Regions from separate parts of the Georgenia sunbinii genome, predicted to be linked through region 2. Evidence: riboswitches for the same ligand, from Rfam matches in the RefSeq annotation. Region 2 holds a riboswitch; the other holds the start of a gene.
What was found. A riboswitch is a leader RNA that binds a small molecule or an ion and turns the genes downstream of it on or off. The one in region 2 is predicted to bind thiamine pyrophosphate.

Region 1 (3,389 bases), on a different contig from region 2:
CGGTGCTCGACGAGCACCACCGCGGGACGGTGCCGGGCGACGGCGGCGCTGAGCGCACGGCGGACGTCCGCGACGCCGTCGGGGTCGAGCATCGAGGTCGGCTCGTCCAGCAGCAGCACCGAAGGCTGCCCGACGAGCGCCGCGGCGAGCGCGACCCGCTGCGACTCCCCGCCGGAGAGCTCGGCGGTCGCCCGGTGGCGCAGGTGCGCCGCGCCGACGACCTCGAGCGCTGCGTCGATCGCCGGGCCGATCGCGGCAGGGTCGACCGCGCGGTTCTCCAGCGGCAGCGCGAGCTCCTGCTCGACGTCGGGAAGGCACACCGCGGCCGACGGGTCCTGCGGCAGCACGCCGACGCGCCGGGAGAGATCGACCACCGTGGTGTCGGTGGTCCGGGTGCCGGCGACCGTCACGGTACCCCGGAGATCGGCGGTCACCGAGTGCGGCACCACCCCGGAGATGGTGTGCAGCACGGTGGACTTCCCCGAGCCCGAGGCGCCGAGGACGAGGACCTCCTCACCGGGCGCGGTGCGGAGATCGACGCCGCGCAGCACCGGCTCGGCGCGGCGAGGGAACCGGATCGACACGCCGTCGAGCACGACGTCAGCCACGCCGTCAGCCACGGCCGGCTCCGGCGAGGCTGTGGCCGATGGCGAAGTTGTCGACGACGCCGGTCCGCGCCAGCGCGTCGACGATGACCTTGGCGAGCAGCCCGCCGAGCACCACGCCGGAGACCAGCTGCATCACCAGCCGGAGGGCGAAGATGTCCTGCCCGTACCAGCCGGCCCGGAACGCCGAGTAGAAGAACACCAGGGCGGCACCGAGCAGCCCGGCGACGGCGAACACGCCCCAGCCGAACCGCCGGTAGCGGGTGAGGAGGAACGGCAGCTCGCAGCCGAGCCCTTGGATCGCGGCGGCGATCATCAGCGTCGGCCCCACCGGTGAGCCGAGGAAGACGAACTCCACCACCGAGGCGAGCACCTCGGCGATGACGCCGGCGAACGGCCGTCGGACGATGGCGATGACGATCGGCGCGACGAGCAGCCAGCCGCCGAACAGCACGTGCTGGGCGAGGTCCCCGGCCGGACCCATGGCGATCGCCAGCCCGTTCCACGCCTGGACCAGCACCCAGTAGACGAAGCCGAAGACCACGCCCATGACCACCATGAGCATGAGGTCCTTCAGCTGCCAGGACGAGCGGCGCGCGCTCACGGCTGCGGCACGGTCGTCGGGGAGCCGACCGAGACGGTGAGGTGGGTGACGACGTGCGGCACCCGGGCGCCGACCTCGGCCCAGGCGTCGACGGCGGTGGCGAGCACGTCGGCGACGTCGCCGCTGAGCCGCGTCGCGTAGTGCGTGCTGGCCACCGTGCCGCGCTCCTTGGCCCGGGCGATCGCCGCCTCGATGATCGGCAGGTGATCGCCGTGGTCCGAGCCGCTGTCCAGCAGCGGGTACAGCGACCAGTGGGCGGCGGCCGGGACGCCGGTGGCGGGGAGGTCGACGGGGGTCGCGCCGGGCAGCCCGGTGACCGCGAGGTCGCAGCTGACCTCTCCCGGGCAGCCGCGGGAGAACATCGCGTGGGCGACGACGTGCCCACCGCCGCTGCGACGGGACGCCGCGGCGATGACGCCCGCGAGGTAGCGGGCGAGCTGCTGCTCGGCCGGTGCGTCACGGGCGGTGACGTAGGTGCTGACGTCGTCGGTCACCACGTCGAGGCCGGCGGTGAGCCCGGCGCGCTCGACGTCGCCGAGCGCGCCGAGGATGACGTCGACGAAGTCGTCGCAGTGGGGGTGGATGCTGAACCGCATGCCGATGCCGAGCTGGCGCGGTGCGACCTCGCCGGTCGCGGCGGGCTGGTCGATGGTGCTCATGGGACCTCTCCGGCCCACGGGTACTTCAAGCCCCGCCGACGGGTTGGCCGGCAGACGCCCTACTCCCTACGCCGGTACGAACCGGATCAGGTTGACGGGTCTGCGGATTCTCCGCACTCTCAGCGCCGCTGGCGCTCCCCGGGGGTTGGCACGACCGTAGACAGGCGGCCCGGGGATGTCCAACCGGCCGGCATCTCAGGTGCCGCAGTACGTGACGTACGGGCTGGCGGCGGCCGGGCCCGGCTCGGCGTAGCGGACGAGGCCCGGGCGCACGTCGTAGGGGCGGGTCACCGCGTCGAGCAGCCGGTCGACCGGCTCGAGGTCGCCCGCGGTGGCGGCGTCCAGGGCCTCCTCGACGAGGTGGTTGCGCGGGATGTACACCGGGTTGACGGCGTCCATCTGCGCGGCGTCGGGCTGCAGCCGGCGCCAGCGGTCCAGCCAGTCGGTGACGCCGGGCGCGTCACCGGTGAGCTCAAGCACCGGGGCGGTGTCACCGCGGGCGGCAGACGCGAGCCGGCGGAAGAAGGTGATGTGGTCGGGACGGGTCTCGGTGAGGAGCGGGGCGAGGTCCGAGACGACGGCGGCCGCGTCGTCGTCGGTGGTCTCGTCGTTGGTCGCTTCGTCATTGCTGGTCTGGAGCCCGAGCTTGCGCCGCATGCCGGCCGTCCACGCGGCGGAGTACCGGTGGGGGAAGGTCTGCAGCGAGGCGGTGACGAGCGCGGCGGCGTCGTCCTCGTCCTCGTCGATGAGCGGCAGGAGGGCTTCGGCGAGCCGCGCGAGGTTCCACTGCGCGACTAGGGGCTGGTTGCCGTAGGAGTAACGGCCCTGGATGTCGATGGAGCTGAAGACGGTGGCCGGGTCGAAGGTGTCGAGGAACGCGCACGGGCCGTAGTCGATGGTCTCGCCAGAGATGGTGGTGTTGTCGGTGTTCATCACTCCGTGCACGAAGCCGACGAGCATCCACTGCGCGATGAGCCGTGCCTGCGCGTCGAGCACCGCCTCGTAGAGCGCGAGAACGGGGTTGGCGGCGTCGGCGGCGGCCGGGTGGTGCCGGGCGATGGCGTGGTCGGCCAGCCGCCGCAGGAGGTCGGCGTCGCCGGTGGCGCGGGCGTACTGGAAGCTGCCCACTCGCAGGTGGCTGCTCGCCACCCGGGCGAGCACCGCGCCGGGCAGCGTGGTCTCGCGGTAGACCGGCCGGCCGGTGGCGACGACGGCGAGCGAGCGAGTGGTGGGGACGCCCAGTGCGTGCAGCGCCTCGCTCACGATGTACTCGCGCAGCATGGGGCCGACGGCGGCGAACCCGTCGCCACCGCGGGCGAAGGGCGTGGGGCCGGAGCCCTTGAGGTGGAGGTCGCGGGTGCCGCCGGCGGTGTCGGTGAGCTCCCCGAGCAGCAGCGCCCGCCCGTCGCCGAGTACCGGGACCGGGACCCCGAACTGGTGGCCGGCGTAGGCCTGCGCGACCGGGGTGGCGCCGTCGGGCAGGTGGTTGCCGGTGAGGAGCCGGGCGCCGTCGTCGCTGCG
Region 2 (3,389 bases):
GCGGGTGCTGCGCGCCTTCGGCTCGCGCGAGGAGCTGCTCGACGCCGGGCTGGTGCCCGGCAGCACCTCCCGTGCCGGGTACCTGGTCTCCCGCAGCGGGCAGCGGATCCAGGACGACGTCGTCGCACGCCGGGACACCGAGGAGCGCCGATGAGCGTCATCTACACGCTGTGCTTCGTCCTGCTGCTCATCGCGGCGATCCTCGCGCTCGTCCGCCTCGAGCGCGGCCCGAGCATGTTCGACCGCATCTTCGCCCTCGACCTGATCACCGCGACCGTCCTCGGCACCATCGCGGTGATGGCCGCGATCACGCGCCGCGCCGACCTCATCCCGGTGCTCATCGTCCTCACCCTCGTCGGCTTCGTCGGCTCGGTGTCGATCGCACGGTTCGCGGTGCTCGAGTCCGCCGACGAGGCGCGGATCCTCACCAAGGACGAGCTGCGGCAGATCCTCGCCGAGCGCGAGGCGGCGGCTGACGATGACGATGACGATGACGATGACGATGACGACGCGCCGGCGGTGCACGACGTGGACGAGGACGGCGTCGTCATCGCGGTGCTGGACCCCGCCAAGGACCCGGGGGTGTCCGGCCCGCGGCAGCGGGGCCGGGTGGCCGACGCCGACGAACGAGGTGGTGAGCGATGACCGCGGTTGAGGTCGCCGACCTCGTCGGCGCCGTCTTCCTGCTGCTGGGCTCGATGCTCGCGGTCGTCGCGGGTCTCGGCGCGCTGCGGCTGCCGGACCTGGTGTCACGGATGCACGCGGCGACCAAGCCGCAGGTCTTCGGCCTCATGCTGCTGATGACCGGGCTGGCGCTGACGCTGCGCAGCCTGGCGATGACCTTTGCGCTCGTGCTCGTGGTCGCGTTCCAGCTGGTCACCGCACCCATCTCGGCGCACATGCTCAGCCGGGCCGGCTACCGGACCGGCAAGGTGGATGCTGAGCTCATGGTGGTCGACGAGCTCACCGAGGACCTCGAGCGGGCCGACAAGCTCGACGAGCTCGACCGGCTCGAGGCCGAACGTGCCGAGCAGGAGGCCGAGCGCCGGGAGCGCGCGGAGCGCACCGACCCGGAGTCCGCTGCCCGGGAGCCGGGCGACGAGGACGACGGGACGCGCTGACCACGGTCAGTCAGCGCGGCACCGCGACCGTCAGGGCTTCTGCTCGATCGGACCGCCGTACCACTTGGCCGCGCCGGCCTGGGCGAGCTGCCGGCTGATCCCGATGATCGCGCCGCTGACGGCGGCGAAGATGACGATCTCGACGAGGCTGATGGACGGGTCGTTCGGGTCGTCGCCCGGAGGCTCGTGACCGGTGACGGCCTTCCAGCCGATGTCGAGCACCTTGTTGGCGACCAGCCCGGCAACAACTGCCGAGCCGGCACTGACGATCTTCCAGCCGATGTCCATGCTTCTCCGTCCGCGTGCGTGAATGACTCGCCCCAAACTATCGGCCACCGCCCCCCGGCGCACCACCCACCCCCCTCTCAGCCCTCTCTCAGCCCCCTCACCCACCCCCTCTCGCCGACAGCGGGATTGTCCACGCGCCGCCTGCCTCGAGCCGGGCCGCACTCGCGCGGCCCCGGGGTTAGGATGGCCTGGAACGACAGGGGAGCACCGAGAGGTGCTGAGAGTGCGGCAGACCGCAGACCCTCGAACCTGCCCGGCTAGCACCGGCGAAGGAAGTCGGGATTCTCTCCCCGTGCCCCACCGACCACCGGTGGGCGCGGCCCCTCCTTGATCCTGAGGAGGACACCGAATGATGACCAACCACCACCACCCGAGCGGCCGGACTGCCGGCAGCCGGCGGCTGCTCGGCGCCACCGCCACCGCCACCGCTGCCGCGCTGCTGGTCGCCGGCGGCTGCAGCGTCCTCGGCAGCGGGGACGGCGGGTCGAGCAACGACCCTGCCACCGACGGCGGCTCGGCCACCGACTCCGGTGGCGAGCTCACCGTCGTGACCCACGACTCGTTCAACCTCAGCGAGGGGCTGATCGCCTCGTTCGAGGAAGCCACCGGCTACCGGGTCACCCAGGTGGCGCCGGGCGACGGCGGTGCGCTGGTCAACCAGCTCATCCTCACCGCCGACAACCCGCTGGGTGACGTCGTCTACGGCATCGACAACTCCTTCGCCGCCCGGGCGCTGGACGCCGGCGTGCTCGCGCCCTACGAGCCGGCCGGCGCGCCGGCCGAGGGCTATGAGGGCGCTCTCACCGCGATCGACTTCGGTGACGTCTGCATCAACATCGACCACGAGTGGTTCGCCGACCATGGCATCGAGGAGCCGGCGACCCTCGAGGACCTCACCGACCCCCAGTACGCCGACCTGCTCGTCGTCACCAACCCCGCGACCTCCTCGCCCGGCCTGTCCTTCCTGCTCGCCACCGTCGGTGCCTTCGGGGACGACGGCTGGCAGCAGTACTGGCAGGACCTGACCGCCAACGGCGTGCGGGTCACCGAGGGCTGGTCCGACGCCTACTACGTCGACTTCTCCGGCTCCGAGGGTGCCGGGCCCCGGCCGCTCGTGCTGTCCTACTCCTCCTCACCGGCCGCGGAAGAGCCCGGCCGCACCGGTGCGCTGCTCGACACCTGCTTCCGGCAGACGGAGTACGCCGGGGTCCTCGCCGGCGCGCAGAACCCTGAGGGGGCGGAGGCGTTCATCGACTTCCTCCTCTCGCCCGAGGTGCAGGAGGACATCCCCGGCCAGATGTACATGTACCCCGCCGACCCGGACGCCACCCTGCCCGTGGAGTGGGCTGAGCACGCTCCGGTGAGCGAGAACCCGCACGGGGTCGACCCCGCGGACATCGCCGCCGGGCGCGACGAGTGGATCCGGACGTGGACCGAGATCGTCATCGGCTGATGACCCGAGTCCTGGCCGAGGCGGACCCGGCGGCGTCGGCCGCCCGCCCGGCACCGGTCGACGGCGGCGCGCGGTGGGCGCCGCGCCGCCGTCGCCCGTCGGTGACGGCGGCGCTCGGCTGGTCGTTGGCCGCCGGGTTGCCGCTGGCCTTCCTCGGGGTGTTCTTCCTGTGGCCGGTGCTGACGATGGCCGGCCGCGGCCTGGTCGACGGCGGGGCGCTGGACCTCACCGGCGCCGCCGAGGTGCTGTCGCGACCCCGGACCTGGCGCATCCTCGGCACCACGGTGGCGCAGTCCGTCGCCGGCACCGTGGTGTCGCTGCTGCTCGGGCTGCCCGGCGCGTACGTGCTCTACCGGCGCCGGTTCCGCGGCCGGCGCGTGCTGCGCGGCTTCATCACGGTGCCGTTCGTGCTGCCGACCGTCGTCGTCGGAGTGGCGTTCCGATCACTGCTCGTCGAGACCGGACCGCTCGGCTTCCTCGGCCTCGACGGCAGCTTCGCCGCGATCGTCGCCGCGCTGGTGTTCTTC

Region 1: another riboswitch for thiamine pyrophosphate. It lies ahead of V2J52_RS00490 (YkoF family thiamine/hydroxymethylpyrimidine-binding protein); the one in region 2 lies ahead of V2J52_RS05810 (thiamine ABC transporter substrate-binding protein).

The regions. Positions count from the first base shown of each region.
Region 1 covers NZ_JAZGOL010000001.1:100,038-103,426, forward strand. Annotated here, with positions in the region: gene V2J52_RS00480 (ABC transporter ATP-binding protein) at 1-620, opposite strand, end outside; gene V2J52_RS00485 (ECF transporter S component) at 613-1,209, opposite strand; gene V2J52_RS00490 (YkoF family thiamine/hydroxymethylpyrimidine-binding protein) at 1,206-1,868, opposite strand; TPP riboswitch at 1,913-2,019, opposite strand; gene V2J52_RS00495 (protein adenylyltransferase SelO) at 2,064-3,389, opposite strand, start outside.
Region 2 covers NZ_JAZGOL010000002.1:316,413-319,801, forward strand. Annotated here, with positions in the region: gene V2J52_RS05790 (Na+/H+ antiporter subunit E) at 1-154, shown strand, start outside; gene V2J52_RS05795 (MrpF/PhaF family protein) at 151-645, shown strand; gene mnhG (monovalent cation/H(+) antiporter subunit G) at 642-1,121, shown strand; gene V2J52_RS05805 (DUF4235 domain-containing protein) at 1,152-1,409, opposite strand; TPP riboswitch at 1,598-1,701, shown strand; gene V2J52_RS05810 (thiamine ABC transporter substrate-binding protein) at 1,762-2,862, shown strand; gene V2J52_RS05815 (ABC transporter permease) at 2,862-3,389, shown strand, end outside.